DNA from 2 places in the Luteibacter sp. W1I16 genome. Region 1 is predicted to be linked to the other one. Evidence: riboswitches for the same ligand, from Rfam matches in the RefSeq annotation. Region 1 holds a riboswitch; the other holds the start of a gene.
What was found. Region 1 has a riboswitch for thiamine pyrophosphate ahead of QFZ41_RS07745 (TonB-dependent siderophore receptor). Riboswitches for the same ligand answer to the same signal wherever they lie in the genome.
Positions count from the first base shown of each region.

Region 1 (9,525 bases):
GGTATCAACCTGCTCGCCCTGGTTTCGTGGCTCGTCCTGCGTTTCGGCCGCTAAGCCCCGGTATCATTCACCGATGAACAATCCCGCCGTTCCCAGCATCCGCCTCAAATCCGACCGCGTCCCCGGCCACCCCTGGGTCTGGTCCGCACAGATCGTCAAGCCCGACGAGCGCCTGCCCCCGGGCAGCGTGGTGGACGTGCTGGACGCCAAGGGACGATTCGTCGGCCGCGGTTTCTGGAACGGCCACGCGCGCGTCGCCCTGCGCCTCCTGACCACCGACGCGGACCAGGCCATCGATGACGCCTGGATCGCCCAGCGTATCGCCCGTGCCGTGGAACTGCGCCGGGAGTTGCTTCGCCTGGACGAGGTGAGCGATGCATGGCGCGTGGTTCACAGCGAGGGCGACGGACTGTCCGGCCTCGTGGTGGACCGCTATGCGGGACACCTGGTGGTGGAATATTTCGCCGCCGGCATGTGGCGCTTCCGCGAGACGATCCACGCCGAGCTGCTGCGTCACTTCCCGGGGGCGTCGCTGCACTGGTTCGCCGAGCAGCACGTGCAACGCCAGGAATCCTTCGACGTGCGCTCCAACGATGCGCCCTCGGCGGTCGACGTGCACGAGCACGGGTTGGCGTTCCATGCCGCACCCGGGCTGGGCCACAAGACCGGGTTCTTCGCCGACCAGCGCGACAACCGTCGCCGCTTCGCCGAACTGGCACGCGGGCGCCGCGTCCTCGACCTCTGCTGCAACGCCGGCGGGTTCGCCGTGCACGCGATGAAGGCGGGAGCGCGCGAGGCGACCGGCGTGGACGCCGACGCGGCCATCCTCGAGGTCGCGCGCGAGAACGCCCGCATGAACGGCATCGAAGCCCGTTTCGAACAGGGCGACGTCTTCGAATGGCTGCGCGCGGCGATAGCGCGCGGCGACACCTGGGACGCCGTGGTCCTCGACCCGCCCAAGCTCACCCGCGACCGCAACCAGGTCGTGAACGCGTTGAAGAAATACTTCGCGATGAACCGTACCGCGCTGGACGTGCTGGCACCGGGGGGCATCCTGCTCACCTGTTCGTGCACGGGCCTGGTGGGCGAGGACGATTTCCTCGAGATGATCCGTCGCGTGGCGTTGAACGCGGGCCGCGATATCCAGGTACTGCATATCGCCGGCGCGGGCCCCGATCATCCCGTGGCGAGCAACGTGCCGGAGAACCGTTACCTCAAGGCGGTGTTCTGCCGCGTCGGCTGACGGTACGTTCACCCGGCCTTGATCGGCCGCCGGACCATAGTGCCGGCCATGTCCAGGAAACCTCCGGCCGACGCCCTCACGGTGGCGAATCTCGAACGGGCCCACGCGAAAGCGGCGGGCCTCGTTTACGTGTGCGACACGGATCCCGGCATGACCCGCTGCAAGCGGGGCCGCTCGTTCCAGTACCTCGATGCGGACGGCAGGCCCGTGACCGATCCTTCGGTGCTCCAACGCATCCGTTCGCTCGCCATTCCCCCGGCCTACACGAACGTGTGGATCTGCAGCAACGAACGCGGGCACCTGCAGGCCACCGGACGCGACGCGCGGGGGCGCAAGCAGTACCGCTACCACGCGCGCTGGCGAACCACGCGGGACCGCGGCAAGTTCGAGCGGATCCTCGAGTTCGGCGAGGCGTTGCCGAAGTTGCGCCGGCGCCTGCGCAAGGATCTCGCCCTGCCGGGCCTGCCCCGTGACAAGGTGCTTGCCCTGGTCGTGAGCCTGCTGGAGGAAACGATGATCCGCGTGGGCAACGACAGCTACGCGAAGCAGAACAACTCGTACGGATTGACCACGCTGCGCTCGCGCCACGTGGCCGTGCGCAGGGGCCGCATCACCTTCCATTTCCGTGGCAAGAGCGGCCTGTGGCGGGATGTCGAACTCGACGACCGCCGGCTGGTGAAGGCGGTGCGGCGCGTGCAGGAACTCCCCGGACAGCGCCTCTTCCAGTACATCGATGACGAGGGCAACCCCCAGCCGGTGGATTCGGGCATGGTGAACGATTACCTGCGCGAGGTGACCGGCGGCGAATTCACGGCGAAGGACTTCCGCACATGGGGTGGCACCGTGCAAGCCGTGGCCGTGCTCGGCGCGACCGCGCTGCCCGGTGAAGGTGGCGAGCGCGCCGTGAAAACCACCCTCGCCAGCGCCGTGAAACAGGTCGCGACCGTACTAGGTAACACGCCGGCGGTATGCCGCGCCTCGTACATCCACCCGGAGGTTTTCTCGGGCTGGCTGGAAGGCGAATTGCACCGGCGCATTCCCGAGGCGTCGCTGCGGTATCCACGGAAATTGGAAGCGCTGACCCTCGCTTTTCTGCGTCGGCGACTTCGTGGCGCGAACCGCTCCCGCTGAGGCGAATGGATGGCTATAGTGCGCGCACGGGGTTCGCGTTCGATTATTCAGGGGTTGTTGTGACGATGTCGCGGTGGAAGGTGATTCCCGTATTGGCCGGCCTGGCGGCCGGCATGGTCGCCAGTGCGCAGGAGGCACCAGCCAGTCCACCGTTCGCGGTGCCCGATGCACGGAGCCATCGCGGCGTCATCGACGACACCTGGATCATCGCGCCCAAGCGCCTGGCCGAGGCCACCCTTGCCGCTGTGAAGAACTATGCGGACGAGGGCGACATCGCGGCCGGCGTATCGCTGCGTTACCACGTCGACAAGGCGGACTGGATCATCGCCGACGTGTTCATCTATCCGGCCGGGGAAGGCGACAACGCGACCATGTTACGCCGCGCCGCCGACGACTTCCGCGAGTCGGTGGCCTTCGCCGAGCGCCAGCAGATCTATCGGAACGTGTGGTGGGGCGACGAGGCCGCGTACACGGCGCGTCTTGCGGGTGGTAAGAAACTGGAAGGCCGGTTCCTGCCGATCGTGTTCGATGCGCAGCAGGACATGCTCACCTCACGCACCTACCTTTTCTACCGGAAGATGTACTTCGTGAAGATCCGCCTCACCACGACGGTGGACGCCGTGGACTCCCTGGCGGAAAGCGCGGACCGGTTCATCGCCAGCCTGCTCGACGGCGTGGACATCGTGAGCGTGGGCACCTGCGGAAAGAAAATGGATGTCATGGCGCTGGCGCCCGGGCAGTCGGCCCCGGCCGAATTCCAGGACGGGGTCAGCGCCGACGGTTACCGCGTGGCGATCAGGGGCGAGCGCAAGGGATCGCCGGCCTATGCCAGCCAGATGGCGAAAGCCATGACCCTGGCGGTGAAGCGGCAACTCGCCACCGGCTGCACGACACTGGACTACAACCCGCCCCTGGAAGACGACACGAAGGCGGTGCTTCATCTCTCCTTCGGCCCGGAAGACTGGGGCGCTTCCCCGAAGCCGTGAGTGTGCGACGAAGAACGGCCGGGGCGCGTCCCACGCCCCGGCCGTTGCCGTTCACTGGCCAGCACAGGGCTCAAGTCCTTGAGCCAACCGCCCCGGCCTGCGGCGACCCATGCATGATGGGGGACTCCGCCTGCATGGCACATAGAAGTTTTCTGAAAATCGTCACCAATTTCGCCTACGCCGCCGCGCTCGACATCCTCATGCGCTTTGCGGAGCCGCCTCGCCCTGGCGCCAGGCGCGCAACCCGATCGCCGCGAGAACCACGAACCCGGCATAAAGCACCGCCGTGATCGGCAATGACTTATAGGCGTACTCGCCCACGTAGATCACGTCCACCGCGATCCACAACCACCACGCCGCCGCATGACGTCTCGCCTGCCACCACTGGGCCACGAGGCTGAAGGCGGTCAGCGCGGCGTCCAGCCAGGGCAGCGAGGCATCGGTGTAGCGGTGCATCGCATAGCCCAGCGCCAGTGCCGCCGCCGTACCTACCGTCAGGTGCAGCAGTGCGTCACGGGGCGGCAGCGATGCGACGCGGACATGGCCGCTGCCGTCGAGGTTACGCAGCCAGCGATGCCAGCCATACACGATCAGCACGGCGAAGATCGCTTGCAGGATGGTGTCGGAGTAGAGCTTCGCGTCGACGAAGATCCACGCATAGGCGATGACCGATACCAGTCCCACCGGCCAGCACCAGGGACTGCGCCTTGCGGTCAGCCACACACCCGCGGCACTGACCAGCGCCGCGAACAGTTCGAAGAGGGAAAGCTCAAAGTTCATAGGTCATCGACAAGCGAGCCAGCCGGGGCATGCCGGGGAAGAGATAGCTATCGCCTCCCGAGGTACCGGTGTCGCGCCAGTAGAAATGATTGAACACATTGTCGACGTTGAGCCGCAGCGTCGTCGCGTGACCACGGATGCTCGTGGTGAAGCGGAGCCCCGCGTCGAACACGTGGTAGGCGGGCACGCGCGTCTGGCCGTCGGGCGTGGCGACGTTGGTGCCCGCGTAGCGCCAGCCACCGAGGATCGCGAGCCCCGGCGCGAACGGGAGGCTGTAGTCGGCGTAGACAGCGGTGCGCCAGCGCGGCACGTTCACCACCTGGTGGTCTTCGTAGGACGGCGTACCCGTATTCTCGGCGCGGGCACGGATGATGTTCGCGCTGGCGGTCAGGCGCAGGTTGTCGGTGATGCGGCCGGCCGCGTTGAGTTCCAGGCCTGTGTGCATTTCCTGGCCCTGCTGCACGAAGGTGAAACCTTCCGCCGTGTCGTCAGAACGCGCGAACTGGTACGACTGGCGGATGCGGTAGACGGCCGCCTGCACGTCGAGCGCATCGTTGACCGCGTACTTCACGCCGGCCTCGACCTGGCGCGAATGCAGCGGCGCGAGAGTCGTTCCCCCGTTCGACGTCCAGTAAGGCGCCTCGCGGCCCAGCGACAGGCCTTCGCCATAACTCACGTAGGTCGTGAGTGGTGCGTTCGGCTGCCAGAGGACCGCCGCCTGCGGCAACGTCCTGGTCATCCGCGTCGTCCGCTCGAGTGCCCCGGCATCGTCGTATGCACGCTCGTTCAGGCGAACGAAGCGCGCGCCCGCGAGCACTTGCCACGCCTCGCCGAGATGGACGCGGTCGATGGCGAACAGCGTGCGCTGCCAACTGGTGAGACGCCGCGCGGAAGGACCGGGCTGGTTCGGTGATGGGTCGAAGGGAGGCACGACCCAGTCATCGATATTGGCGGTGCCCACGTAGTCGTAGACATAGGGGCGCTGATCGACCGTGCGCCGGAAAGCCGAGGCGCCCAGATTGACCTCGTGGTCCAGGGCGCCCGTCGCGAACGTACCCGTGAGCACGCCGCGCACTTCGTCGTTCTGCCGGGTGTCGTCCGGGCTGCGGAAGTCGTAGACGTCGTAGTCGCCATTGGGCGCGAAGAAATAACCGGGTGTGGCACCTGAAGCGCAGGAGGCCGCGTAGAAGCAACCGTACGCGAAGGCGACGTTGTCGTCGATCACGGTATGACTGTGGCCAGCCGAAACCTGTGCGTTCCAGTTGTCATTGAAGCGATAGTTGAAGCGCAACGACGTGTTGCTCGAGTGGATGCCGACCGGACGCTGCCACGACTGGTAGCCGAGCAACGCCGTGCGGCTCGGATGCGCGGGCAGGGTCGTGCCACCAAGCAACTGATAACCGGAGGCGGAACGCTGGCCGCTGGTCTGGTAATCGGTGTCCAGCAGCAGCGTGGCCTTGTCCGTGATCTTCCAGTCGGCGCCGATCGACAGGAAGCTGCGCCGGCCATCGGCATGCTCGATGTAGGAGTGCGTCTTCTCGTTCGCCGCGTTCACGCGCACGCCGAATGACGGCGAGAACCACGCCCCCAGATCCAGGGCCTCGTAGTTCGATCCGTGCGAATCGGTGCCGACGGTCACCGTATGGACGTCCGCCGGACGCTTGCTTACGTAGTTGACCAGGCCGCCCGGCTCGACCACGCCGGCCTCGAGGCCGCCGAGCCCCTTCAACACCTCGACGCGGTCCTTGCCTTCGAGCGCCAGCAACTGTTCCGCGGACATGATCATGCCGTTGAAGCGGAAACCGGTGGCGAGGTCCAGCGGGAAGCCGCGGATGGAGACATCCTGGTAGTAGCCCACCGGCGCGTAGTTATCGTTGATGGCGGCGTCGCCGCGCACCAGTTCGCTCAGCGAACGCGGCTGGCGGTCGTCGATCTGCGCCCGGGTGATGACGGTGATTGCCGCCGGGGTGTCGTGCAACGGTGCATTGCCGAAGCTGCCGAAGGTGTCGAGCTGGGAATCGGCGGCGCGGTACCCGCCGGCGGTGGTCGCGTGGACGTCCACGGTGGGCAGCGTGCGCGCTTGCTGCGGCTGCGACGAGGCATCGTCCGTGGCGTGTGCCACGGTGACAAGGGAAAGCAGGGCCAGGGCGAGCGGGGTACGGGTGAGGGTCATCGTCGTCTTCGGGGTTCACGGACGAAGCGACGGCGAACCAGGTCACCCCGAGGGGGATTCCATGGCTCTGCAAGCTCCCTACGCCGGTATTAACCGGGTCAGGTTCCAAGGGACTCTCTCAGCCTGGCGTTCGCCGGGCACCCCCGCTTCTAGAACGTCTATTGAACCACGAAATGTCAGGCAATGCCGCGAATGGCCGCGAGCAGGGCCTGCCCGTGGACGCCGGTGAACCAGGCGGCGTGGCCACGCAGGAAGGTGTGGTAAGCCACGTCGGCGTGGTCGCGGCGGTGGGTGATCCCTTCGAAATACTCCACTTCGGACAGGGCGAAATCCAGATGGACAATGGGCAGGAGGTTCGCCAAGATGTGGAGTTGGGCCGTGTCCAACGACCTGACGGAGCGGTATCCCTCGACGATGGCCAGTGCGAGGTCGTGACGGGCGATATCGCCTCGCTCGACGTCGAGCCAGGCGATCGCGTTGCGCTCGATGGCGGTGGCTAGGTCGAACAAGGCGAAAGTCACGGCAGACAAGCCGAAATCCAGCACGTCCGTGATGTCCGCGTCGCCGTCCGTCCCGCTCCAGCAGAGGTTGGAAACATGCCAGTCCCCGTGTGTCCAGAGAGGCGGCTGCGTCCGCAGGGCATCGGCCACCCGGGCATGCCAGGGCTCGACCGCCGCACCGATCTCCGCTCGCCAGTTGCGCTCGCCGAGATAGGCGGCCAGAGCCGGCCGCGCGGACAACTGTGAAGCGATCGCCGCGAGAGGATCTGGCGAGGCGAGGATCTCCGCGCGTGCGATTAGGATATGCGTGCCGCGTTGTGGCGCGTGGAAATCCTCCGCCGCGGCATGCAGGCGCGCGAGCATGGCGCCAGCGGCACGGGCGTGCCGCACGCCGCCGATGGGCGACCATGAGAACGCATCGCGGTAAGCATCCACGCCACGTGCGGGCTCGTGCAACTCGAAGACCCAATCGCCTTCGATGAACACGGACTCGCCCGAACCATCGCGGAGAACGCGCGGTACCGGGATGCCCTTCGCCCGTAGGAAATCGGTGAATCGGTGCTCTTCGCCCAGCGCATGCGTGTCGCGCACGCTCCGGTGATGTCGCTTCACGAACACCCGGCCCGACGATGTCGTCGCCAGCGCGGCCGCCGAGAGCGGCCGCGGGCTACGCCAGTCGATGGAGAGCAACGAGCCAAGCGCCGGCACGCGAGCCACGACGGCGACGACCTCGTCTACCGTCAGCGGCGGCCAGTCGGGCTCCAGGTGGTCACCCGCGAGCCCATGGGCGAGATGCGCGTCGTCGATCATCGGTGCAGTTTAGCCTTATGGCCACCGTGCTCTTACATCCTCATGACGGGACCGCTCATGGATTGGGCCTGGTTCTCGGCCTGAGCGCGCTCCAACGATTGCTGTTGGGTCTGTGCCAGTTCCTGCTCATGCCCCTGGAACTGCTGCATGGCTTCAGGCCACTTCGCCCCGCTTTGCTCCATCGGCGTGCTCGCTTCCGCAGTCGGCACCTTCGTGGTCAGGTCGAAGACGTGGTCCTTGCGTCCTGCCGGGGTTTGCGAGGCCCACATCGCCTGGCCATCGGCGGATAGGGCGATCCGGTCGACGTGACTGAGGCCATCGGCCCGTGCCTGCACGGTCAGTGCCGATGCGATGTTGTCGGTGTGATGGTCCGGGGAACGGTTGAGGCTCCTGTCCAGTTCGACCACGTGTCCCCGGATTTCCTTGAAGAAGGCGTGATCGGGATGGTTGGGATCGTCCAGCCGTGTCGGCAACGCGGGGGCGACGTGCGGATGAGCCAGGGCCACGCTGTCTACGCCCTTCTTCAGTCCTTGGGCTACGCGCTCCGACGCATCCAGTTCCTCACGCAGGTTCTCGTGAGCGGAGCGGCTTCCAAGCAGCGTGTCGCGGGACCACTGGCGGTCACGACCGTGCGTATAGGTGTGGCCGTCCGACGCGAGGATCTGGTCGGCGGGCCGCGCCACGGCATGGGCGACGGCCTCGGGCATGGGCCCATGCCGATCCCACCCTTCCCGCTCGTAGGCAAGCTGATAGCGCTGGGCGACACCGAGCGACGACTCCGCGATGTTCTGCTGGATCGTGCGTTCCGCAAGACGATCCAGTTCCGCCGCACGCTGTGGACTCGCCACCTCCACATGGGAGCGGGTCATGCCGTGCTCGAGCCGCTGGTCGGTTACCTGCCGCGTCCACTGGTGCGTTTGCGTCTGATGCGTCCAGGGGGCCTCACGGAGGCTGGGCGTGTCGGCGGGTGACGCCGGCTGGACGAACGGATCGCGTGCCGGGTACTCATTACCCAAGGCCAACTCGACCGCCCTATTGCTGGCCTGGTAGGACAACTGACTGGACAGGGCGGCATCCGCGAACAGCCGTTGCCCACGTGGATGATCCGGCAGGGGTGGGACGTCGATCGTCCATCCTTGCCGGTCGTCGTGATGCCAGGTGTTGCCGTGCGAATCGTTCTGATTGCGGATGCGGTACTGGTCGTAGGCATCTGCGATCTTGTCGCCCGCCACGAAGCCGGCGACCCCGCCGATGGCACCGGTGACGAACATGCCTGGGCCGGACTCGATGCCCAGGGCGGCGCCGGCTGACATGAGGGATTGGGCGCCGGCCCAGCCGGCAGCGTTCCGACTAAGGGCGTGCACGAGGTGGGAGTCCGCAGCCGTAATGTTCCCGTCGAGGTCATTCTTCAAAACTGATGCGGCTGTTAAACCGACATCCACTACGGTCCCTGCGACACCCACCCGCCGAAGAACAGGACTCGCCATAGGATGCGGCCGTCCCGCTCTACGCATGTCATCGGACGATGTTGTCTCAGGCTGGGACGGCGCCACGATGTTCATCCCAGGACTTCCATCGACGTATGTCAGACCTTTTAGCAACGTCCGATCCACCGGCAGCGGCCCATGCGGCGCCGGTCCAGCATGCTCGACGTGACGGGGCGCAAGCCGCTCGTTCGTGCCGCTGGGCTTGCCACGCGTGGCTTCCCGAGGATCGAACCGAAACACATCCATACCCTTGTTCGAGTGATGAATGACATTCATGCGCTGGTCCGCCGGAACGGGTTCCCTCTGGAGATACGGCTCGTCACGAAGCGCATTGCAGTAATCACGCATAAGGTTGCCGCAGAGAGTCGATGCGCCGTTACGGAGGTAACCACCTCCCACGTCCGAATGGGCACCG
Region 1 covers NZ_JBNDJJ010000001.1:1,731,815-1,741,339, forward strand. The annotation lists gene QFZ41_RS07720 (hypothetical protein) at 1-54, shown strand, start outside; gene QFZ41_RS07725 (class I SAM-dependent rRNA methyltransferase) at 74-1,243, shown strand; gene QFZ41_RS07730 (DNA topoisomerase IB) at 1,292-2,374, shown strand; gene QFZ41_RS07735 (hypothetical protein) at 2,440-3,360, shown strand; gene pnuC (nicotinamide riboside transporter PnuC) at 3,559-4,140, opposite strand; gene QFZ41_RS07745 (TonB-dependent siderophore receptor) at 4,130-6,313, opposite strand; TPP riboswitch at 6,372-6,468, opposite strand; gene QFZ41_RS07750 (phosphotransferase enzyme family protein) at 6,490-7,623, opposite strand; gene QFZ41_RS07755 (XVIPCD domain-containing protein) at 7,656-9,525, opposite strand, start outside.

Region 2 (9,525 bases), 1.1 Mb from region 1:
GTATCCGCCCGTGCTGTTCACCACCTCGACCCGCGACGACCGCGTCGGACCGGTCCATGCGCGCAAGATGGCCGCCCGCATGCAGGCCATGGGCTTCGACGCCAGCCTGTACGAGAACATCGAGGGCGGCCACGGCGCCGCGGCGGACAACAAGCAGTCGGCGTTCATGAACGCCCTGGCCTACACCTACCTCTGGGAACACCTGAAGTAAGGGAGCGCCTTGCCCCGGGGTTTCCCCCCGGGGCGGGGTGGCCGTATCCTATCCGGCCGACTTATCCCCGAAGAATCAAGGAATCCCATGGGTCTGCACCTCGTTCCCGCCGGTCGCAACGTGCCGGATGAAATCAACGTCATCATCGAAATCCCGAAGGATGCGGAGCCGGTCAAGTACGAAGTGGACAAGCAGAGCGGCGCGATCTTCGTCGACCGCATCCTCTCCACGCCGATGCGCTATCCCTGCAACTACGGCTACGTCCCCGGCACGCTCGGCGGCGACGGCGACCCGCTGGACGCCCTGGTGATCCTGCCCCTGTCGCTGGTACCGGGCTCGGTGATCCGTTGCCATCCGGTCGGCATGCTGAAGATGACCGACGAGGCCGGCGCGGACGAGAAGCTCGTCGTGGTGCCGGTGGAGAAGGTGTTCGCGGGCTACGCGCACATCCGCGATATCAAGCAGGTCTCCGGTCACTGGCTGGAGCGCATCGGCCACTTCTTCGAGCACTACAAGGACCTGGAGAAGGGCAAGTGGGTCAAGATCGACGGCTGGGTCGGTGCCGAAGAAGCGAAGGCCGAGATCGTGTCGGGCATGGGTCGGTACAAGATCGATAACTGACCTGTGGATTCAGGGGTGCTTCTGCCGGCGCATTCGGCGAGCACCCATCGCCGACAAGGTCGGCTCCCACCCGACCTGCCCAGGTCTGGTGGGACCCGATCCTATCGGCGGCTTGGGTGGGAGCCGATCCTATCGGCGATCCGCGCGTAGCGCGGCCCATTTACCGCACCCCATCACCGTCACCCGCGCCCCAGCAACCCACGCAGGTCGATGATCGCCGCGTTCGCCCGCGAGATGTAGTTCGCCATCACCAGCGAATGATTGGCGAAGAACCCGAACGGCGAGCCATTGAGCACCACCGGGCTGCCCAGCGCCTTCTGCGATTCCTCCAATTCCCGGATCACCTGTTGCAAGCTGGCGTCCGCGTTCTTGCTGCGCAGGATCGGGGCGAAATCGTGACGGATCGCCTTCAGCTGCTCCAGCAAGGTCCAGGTGTAGCCACGCGCTTCGTAGAAGTTGTCGTCGATCTTGTTCCAGGGCGTCTTCACGTACACCGCCTTGGCGGGACCAGCGTTGACGGCCACATCGGCATTCGGGGCTGCGTCCACCTTCAACTGGCCGACGCTCGCCGATAGCCGTTGCGATAGGGAACCCAACCGCGCGGACACCGTCTGCAGGTAATCGGCCAGATTGTCGGCGCGCGCGTAGAAATGCGCATTGGCGTCCGCGGCGTCCGACAGGCGCGAGAGGTACTTGTCGAGGTCGTCCGTCGCTTTCGCATACTGCGATTCCGAACTCGGCAGCAGCCAGCGATCGTTGGGACTGTTGAGCAGCGGATCGGCCTCGCCCAGGTCCTTGTCCTCGGTGGACTGCGTCTGCGAACGGCTGAAGTCGTTACGCAGCGAGCGAGCAAGGTCGCGCGAGGCGATCAGCGAGCCGAATTCCCAGTTGGGCATGTTGTCCATGAACACGCCGGGCGGCAGCCTGTCGTTGCTGAGGTAGCCGCCGCGCTTGTCCAGCAAGGTGTCGACCGAGCGGATCAGCGTGTACGTGGTGACGGCGCCGGTGCTCAACGGGCGGCCGATGTCCTTCATGTGCGCGGTGGTGACGGCGACCGGATCGAATTGTTCGGGCTCCTTGTCCCACCACCACATCATGATGAGGATGAGCAGCACGAGGATTGCGACGAGGACCGCGATCGCCATGCTGAGGGGGTTCCGTCGGCGCCGGGCCGGCGCGGGCGTGGCGGTCGCATTCATGGGTCATCCTTATCGTCGCGAACGTGAGCGCCTAGCTTACCGTCAATGCGACGAAGGTGCCGCCGGCTCGCCCTTGGCGCCAAGGTTCTCCAGCAGGGTCGCCATGTCCTCGGCGTGCTCTTCCTCCTGCGCGAGGATGTCCTCCATGATGCGCCGGGTGGTCGGGTCGTCGTCGCCGATGTACTGCACGATCTCGCGATAGCTGTCGATGGCGATGCGCTCGGCGACGAGGTCTTCCCTGATCATCTCGACCAGCGTGGTGCCTTCGACGTAGTCGGCGTGGCTGCGCGACAGCAGGCCTTCCGGGTTGAAGTTCGGCGTGCCATCGAGCTGGGTGATCCGCTCGGCGATGCGGTCGGCGTGGGCCTGTTCCTGGTTCGCGTGTTCGAGGAACTCCGACTTCACGCTTTGCGAATGGATGCCCGGCGCCATGTAGTAGTGGTACTTGTAGCGCAACACGCAGACGATCTCCGTGGCCAGCGCTTCGTTGAGCAGCTTGATCACCGTTTCGCGGTCCGCACGATATCCCGAGGTGACGGCGCCACGGTCGATGTGTTCACGGGCGCGCTTGCGGATGTTCTCGATGTCGCTGACGAAGGGCTTGCCGTTGGCCATTGCCTGTCTCCTCGGGAGAGTGGGGAATGGCGGGAACGTTAGGGCCGCCGCCGGGAAGGGCGGGTGAAGACGCTCTTGGTGGGAGCCGACCCTGTCGGCGATCCCGCGGCAGCGGGCCAGGTTGAGGCAAGCACCCATCGCCGACAGGGTCGGCTCCCACCGGAGCACCGGGTGTCACCGGGCATCGGGTCTCATGCCTTGTGGTAGACCTCCGCGCCTTGCGCCAGGAATTCCGCGGACTTCTCCGCCATGCCGCGCTCGGCGAGTTCGACCGCGCCCTGCTCCGCCGCGTAGTCGCGGACATCCTGGGTGATCTTCATCGAGCAGAACTTCGGGCCGCACATCGAGCAGAAGTGGGCGGATTTATGCGCGTCCTTCGGCATCGTCTCGTCGTGGAATTCGCGCGCCTTGTCCGGGTCCAGGCCGAGGTTGAACTGGTCGTCCCAGCGGAACTCGAAACGGGCCTTCGACAAGGCGTTGTCGCGCACCTGCGCGCCCGGATGGCCCTTGGCGAGGTCGGCCGCGTGCGCCGCGATCTTGTACGCGATGATGCCATCGCGCACGTCCTGCCGGTTGGGCAGGCCGAGGTGTTCCTTCGGAGTGACATAGCAAAGCATGGCGGTGCCGAACCAGCCGATCATCGCCGCGCCGATCGCGCTGGTGATGTGGTCGTAGCCGGGCGCGATATCGGTGGTGAGCGGCCCCAGCGTGTAGAACGGCGCCTCGTGGCACTTCTCCAGCTGACGCTCCATGTTCTCCTTGATGAGATGCATGGGCACGTGCCCGGGGCCTTCGATCATGCACTGCACGTCGTGCTTCCAGGCCAGCTGCGTGAGTTCGCCCAGGGTGTCCAGTTCGCCGAACTGCGCGGCGTCGTTCGCGTCGGCCACGCAACCCGGACGCAATCCGTCACCGAGACTGAAGGACACGTCGTACGCCTTCATGATCTCGCAGATGTCCTCGAAATGCGTGTAGAGGAAATTCTCGCGATGATGGGCGAGGCACCACTTGGCCATGATCGAGCCCCCACGGGAAACGATACCCGTGACGCGTTTCGCCGTGAGCGGTACGAAGCGCAGCAGCACCCCCGCGTGGATCGTGAAGTAATCCACGCCCTGCTCGGCCTGCTCGACCAGCGTGTCGCGGAAGATCTCCCAGGTGAGGTCCTCCGCCACGCCGTCGACCTTCTCCAGTGCCTGATAGATCGGCACGGTGCCGATGGGCACGGGCGAATTGCGGATGATCCATTCCCGCGTCTCGTGGATGTGCTTGCCCGTGGAGAGGTCCATCACCGTGTCGCCGCCCCAGCGGATCGCCCAGACCAGCTTTTCCACTTCCTCGGCGATGCCCGAACTCACCGCGCTGTTGCCGATGTTGGCGTTGACCTTGGTCAGGAAGTTGCGGCCGATGATCATCGGCTCCGCTTCCGGGTGATTGATGTTGGCGGGAATGATCGCGCGGCCGCGCGCCACCTCGTCCCGCACGAACTCCGGCGTGATCCGCTTCGGCAACGACGCACCGAAGGCCTCGCCAGGATGCTGCATGCGCAGCGCGCTGTCGGCGAGCGCGTCGATGCACTGGTTCTCGCGGATGGCGATGTACTCCATCTCGGGGGTAACGATGCCGCGCCGGGCGTAGTGCATCTGGGTGACGTTGGCGCCGGCCTTCGCCCGTAGCGGCGCGCGCGTGGACGCGAAGCGGATGGCGTCCAGCCGCGGGTCGATGGCGCGGCCACGTCCGAAGCTCGAGGAGAGCCCGTCGAGCCGCTCGACATCGCCACGTTCGGCGATCCATGCGGCGCGCGGCGTCGGTAGACCGGCGGCCAGGTCCACCACGTGAGTGGGATCGGTGTAGGGGCCGGAGGTGTCGTAGACGACGATCGGCGGATTGTCCTCACCACCGAACAGCGTCGGCGTGGCGGCCTGGGCGATCTCGCGCATCGGTACGCGCAGGTCGGCCCGGCTGCCGGTGACATGGATCTTGCGGGAACCGGCCATCGGCGCGGTAACGGACTGCGACAGCTCGCGCGCGGCGCGGGCCAGGTCGGTGGGCATGGCGTTCATCGGCTTCTCGTTCCTCACAGGGGAAGGGAGAAGCGGACGGCGCCGTCACGAGGCGCGACACGCCCCAGGGGCACGCACGTCGACCGTGGACGAAGCTTCCTACGCCGGTACGGACCGGATCAGGTTCGAAGGGACTCTCTCAGCCCGCGCGTATCGCATGGGCACCCCCGCTTCGCCGGGGATTCAACCACGAAGCGAGCCGGGAAGCGAGCGTCAGACGCTCACGTGGCGCGGCGAATACGCGCGCATGAACATGTCCACCGCGGCCAGGGCGTTGGCCTTGACCTCTTCGGCGAACTGCACGGCGCAGTCTTCGCAACCGAAGAGACGGCGGATCAGCAGGTCGCCCTTGAGCAGGGCGAGGAATTGCGTGGTGGCGCGGGACACGTCGGGGATATCGAGCTGGCCACGCGAAGCGGCGCCCTCCAGCAGGCGCTGCATCAGCTTATGCATGCGTGCGGGACCCTCTTCCCAGACCAGGCGGCCGAAACGCGGATTGCCGCCCGATTGGCAGTCGGACAGGATCGCGCGGAAGGTGCCCACCGATTCCGTGTTGGTTTCCATCGCCGCATGACGGCTGGCGATGTTGGTCAGGGTGACGCGGATGTCGGCGCCCGGATTGAAGTCGAAGAGGTCGTCCGGCAGGCGTTCCTGCACATGCGCGCGGATCACCTCGCGGAAGAGGTTGTCCTTGTCGCCGAAATGGCTGTACACGGTGAGCTTGGATACGCCGGCGGAAGCCGCGACGGCGTCCATGCTGGTACCGGCGAAGCCGCCATGGGTGAAGAGCGACTTGGCCGCGTCGAGGATGGCCGCGCGCTTCTCCATGTCCTTCGGACGCCCCGGACCCTGGGTCTTCAGTTTCGGGCTGGCGTTCATGGCTGCACCTTCACAAACAGAGATTATGACTTTATTATACGCAGCGGTTCAGTTATTTCCAGCATGCTGAAAACACTGGTTGTACCGCCCGTCTACCTTAGAATGACAAATGGGGGCGTTCGGGCGGTTACCCATGGCGGCCAAGGCGGGGCGCCGGCACCCGTTCAGGCGCCAGCGTAGCTCCCGATGGCGGGAACCATGACTTCCGTCAGCCCGGTCCGGTGACTTCCGGCACTTCGCCGGACGGCGTCGGCACCGCAGCCTTAACACAATGGGAAAACGGGCGCTAAGCGCTTATCCTTCCGAATCTTTTTGCAGCTTTCGTACGGGATCCAACACATGGCGATGAATTTCGAGCAGGCGCGGCAGAACATGGTCGAAAACCAGGTTCGCCCCTGGGAAGTCCTCGACGCCGACGTCCTCGAGACCCTGAAGAGCGTGCGTCGCGAGGATTTCGTGGCGCCGGCTCACCGGAACGTGGCATTCGCCGACCTCACGCTGCCCCTTGGCCACGGCGAGGTGATGATGAAGCCGGTGATCGAGGGCCGCGTGCTCCAGGCCCTGGCGCTCAACAAGACCGACGAGGTCCTGGAGATCGGCACCGGCTCGGGTTACCTGACCGCCTGTCTCGCCCGCCTGGCCGGCAAGGTCACCAGCATCGACATGCATGCCGATTTCGTGGAGGCAGCGCGCCAGCGCCTGGCCGCCGCTGCGGTGACGAACATCGCGCTGGACACCGCCGAGGCCGTCAACGGTTACAAGCCCACGGGCGTTTTCGACGCCATCGTGGTCACGGGAGCCGTGCACACGGTCCCCGAGAAGTTCGTGCGCTGGCTGAAGCCTGGCGGGCGCATGTTCGTGGTACGCGGCGATTCCCCCGCACAAACGGCGGTCCTGCTCACCCATGAGGGTGAAGGCCGCTTCCGCGAGGAATCGCTGTTCGAAACGGACCTTCCCTACCTGGCGCATGCCGCGCCGGTGAAGCGCTTCGTGCTCTGACCCACCAGATTCCCAATCACCCACGAGGCGAAACCATGCGCTTGAAGCTGCTCACCGTCGCGCTGGCATTGGCCGCGATGCCGTTCGCGAGCCATGCGGAAGACTTGCTCGACGCCTACCGGCAGGCCCGGGCCAACGACCCGGTGCTGTCACAGGCCGATTCCACCCGTCTCGCCACCGGCGAGGGCGTGGCGCAGGCCCGCGCGTTGCTGCTGCCGCAGATCACCGCCCAGCTCAGCCTTAACCAGAGCGACCCGAACGGCCCCTCCCGCTCGATCGTCACCGATGCCGCGGGCAACCCCGTGGTCGACGGCGCCGGCAACCCGGTGCTCACCTCCGACGCGGGCCACACCCGCACCCGCGAGCTGGGCGCCACCATCAGCCAGAGCGTGGTCGACTTCAGCAAGTACGCCGACCTGAAGGCGGCGCGCTCCTCGTCGGAGGCGCAGGACGCCACCTACGAAGCCGCTTTGCAGCAACTCGCCACCCGCGTCGCCACCGCGTATTTCCAGGTGCTGACCAACGACGACGCCCTGACCTTCGCCAAGGCGAACGAGCAGGCGCTGGCCCGCCAGCTCGAACAGGCCCAGCAGCGATTCGACGTCGGCCTCTCGGCGATCACCGACGTGCAGGACGCCAAGGCGCAGCACGATACCGCGGTCGCCGCCGTGATCACCGCCGAGAACACGCTGGCGGATTCACGCGAGGCACTGACCCAGATCACCGGCAAGCCAGCCGACAACCTGAAGAAGCTGCGCGAGCAGCTGCCGATGGATGCGCCCTCGCCCAACGATCCGAAAGCCTGGGTGGCCGAGGCGGTCAAGAGCAATCCGACCATCATCGCCTCGCAGTACAACGTGGAGTCGGCGGAGCACAGCATCTCGTCCGCACGCGCGGGCCACCTGCCCACGCTCGATGCCTCGGTCGGCTACAGCAAGAGCACGGCATGGACGCAGAACGCCGGTACCGCGTCCACCGCGGGCACGCTCGGCACGGGTAACAACGGCCGTGGCGCCACCACCGTGGGCCTGACCCTGAGCGTGCCGATCTTCTCCGGCGGCCTGACCCAGTCCCGCGTCCGCCAATCGATCTACCAGCGTGACTCGGCGCAGGATTCCCTGGAGTCCACCCGTCGCCAGGTCGTGCGCGACACGCTGAACTTCTACCGCTCGGTCGTCGCCGGCATCAGCAAGGTCGAGGCCACCAAGGCCGCGGTCGAATCGTCTGAGAGCGCACGCGACGCCACGCAGGCCGGTTTCGAAGTCGGCACGCGCACCATCGTCGACGTGCTGATCGCGCAGCAGAACCTCACCCAGGCGCTCAGCGACTACTCGCAGGCGCGCCACCAGTTCATCCTCGACAAGCTGCTGCTCAAGCAGACCGCGGGCACGGTGGACGTGAAGGACCTGGAAGCGATCAACGCGCTGCTGCAGTGATCCAGGGCAGGCGATGAACGAAAAAACGGGCCCGCTGGGCCCGTTTTTTTATTCCTGCAGCAGGCTGTCGACCAGCTTCATCACCTTGCCGACCGAACCCCGCTCGCTGTCGAACACATGACGCGCCCTCTCGCCCATGTGTTCACGGCGCTTTGGATCGCGTAGCAGCGACAACACCTGTTCGCCGAGCGCGTCGCCATCGGGGACACGCTGGCCACCTTCTTCGTCCAGCAGCGCCTGCGTGATTTCCTCGAAGTTGAACGTGTAAGGGCCGACCAGCACGGGCTTGCCCAGCGCCGCGGGCTCCAGCACGTTGTGGCCGCCGATCGAGACCAGGCTTCCACCGACGAAGGCGACATCGGCCGCGGCGAAGAAGCGCAGCAACTCGCCCATCGAGTCGATGACGAAGCACTGCGTGGTATGGCTGGGAATGCCGTCGCCACTGCGCGTGGCCACCTGGAAGCCAAGGCTGCGCACGGAGGCTTCGACCGCCTTGAACCGTTCGGGGTGGCGCGGCGCGATCAGCAACAAGGCGTCGGGCAGGCGGCGCATCACGTCGAGGTGGGCTTCCAGCACGCACATCTCTTCGCCTTCGTGGGTGCTGGCGGCGATCCACACGGGGCGGCCCGTTCCCCAGGCTTCGCGCATCGCCGTGCCCGCCTCCAACGCGGCCTGCGGCACGGGCATGTCGAACTTCAGGTTGCCGCACACGGTGAGTTGGCTGGGCTCCGCGCCCAGCAGGCGGTAGCGCGCCGCATCCGTGCGCGATTGCGCTGCGATATGGCTGACGCAACGCAACGCGCGCTTCACCAGCGAGCTCATTCGCGCGTAACCGCGCAGCGAGCGCTCGGAGAGTCGCGCGTTGGCGATCAACAGAGGGATACCGTGGCGGCGGCAGGCGAAGTAGAGGTTCGGCCAGATTTCCGTTTCCACGATCACCGCCAGCCGCGGCCGGGTGCTGCGCAGGAAACGCTTCACCGCGAAGGGGAGGTCGTAGGGCAGGTAGACGCTGTGCACGCTGTCGCCGAAAAGCTGGCGGACCCGCTCGGAACCCGTCGGGGTCACCGTCGTCACGAGCATCGGGGCTTGCGGATAGGCCTCCATCAGCGCCTTCACCAGCGGCTCGGCGGCGTTGACCTCACCCACCGATACCGCGTGTACCCAGAGGCAACCCGTCAGGCGCGGTTCGCGGAAGCGGCCGAAGCGCTCGCGCCAGCGCACGTGGTAGTCGCCGTAACGCATGCCACGCGCCATCAGGCGGAGCATCACCAGCGGCGTGAACAGGTACATGGCGAAGTTGTAGAGCAGGCGCAGGAGCACGCGGATCCCTGGTATTGCCATCGACCGGGCAGTATAGCCGCCCCCATTCGTTACAATGACCGGCCATGCCCGGTATGCCCCGCCCCCACCTCACGCGCCGCCTGCTCACGCCCCGACATTGGCCGGCGTGGCTCGGCGTGGCCTTCATCTGGCTGATCGCGCACCTGCCCTTCCGCCTGCTG
Region 2 covers NZ_JBNDJJ010000001.1:2,835,793-2,845,317, reverse strand. The annotation lists gene QFZ41_RS12570 (prolyl oligopeptidase family serine peptidase) at 1-211, shown strand, start outside; gene ppa (inorganic diphosphatase) at 299-832, shown strand; gene QFZ41_RS12560 (DUF2333 family protein) at 1,012-2,031, opposite strand; gene QFZ41_RS12555 (ferritin-like domain-containing protein) at 2,074-2,646, opposite strand; gene thiC (phosphomethylpyrimidine synthase ThiC) at 2,838-4,709, opposite strand; TPP riboswitch at 4,789-4,888, opposite strand; gene QFZ41_RS12545 (TetR/AcrR family transcriptional regulator) at 4,923-5,588, opposite strand; gene QFZ41_RS12540 (protein-L-isoaspartate O-methyltransferase family protein) at 5,928-6,587, shown strand; gene QFZ41_RS12535 (TolC family outer membrane protein) at 6,623-8,023, shown strand; gene waaA (lipid IV(A) 3-deoxy-D-manno-octulosonic acid transferase) at 8,072-9,337, opposite strand; gene lpxL (LpxL/LpxP family Kdo(2)-lipid IV(A) lauroyl/palmitoleoyl acyltransferase) at 9,409-9,525, shown strand, end outside.
Region 2: linked by a shared signal. The riboswitch ahead of thiC (phosphomethylpyrimidine synthase ThiC) and the one ahead of QFZ41_RS07745 (TonB-dependent siderophore receptor) in region 1 are both predicted to bind thiamine pyrophosphate.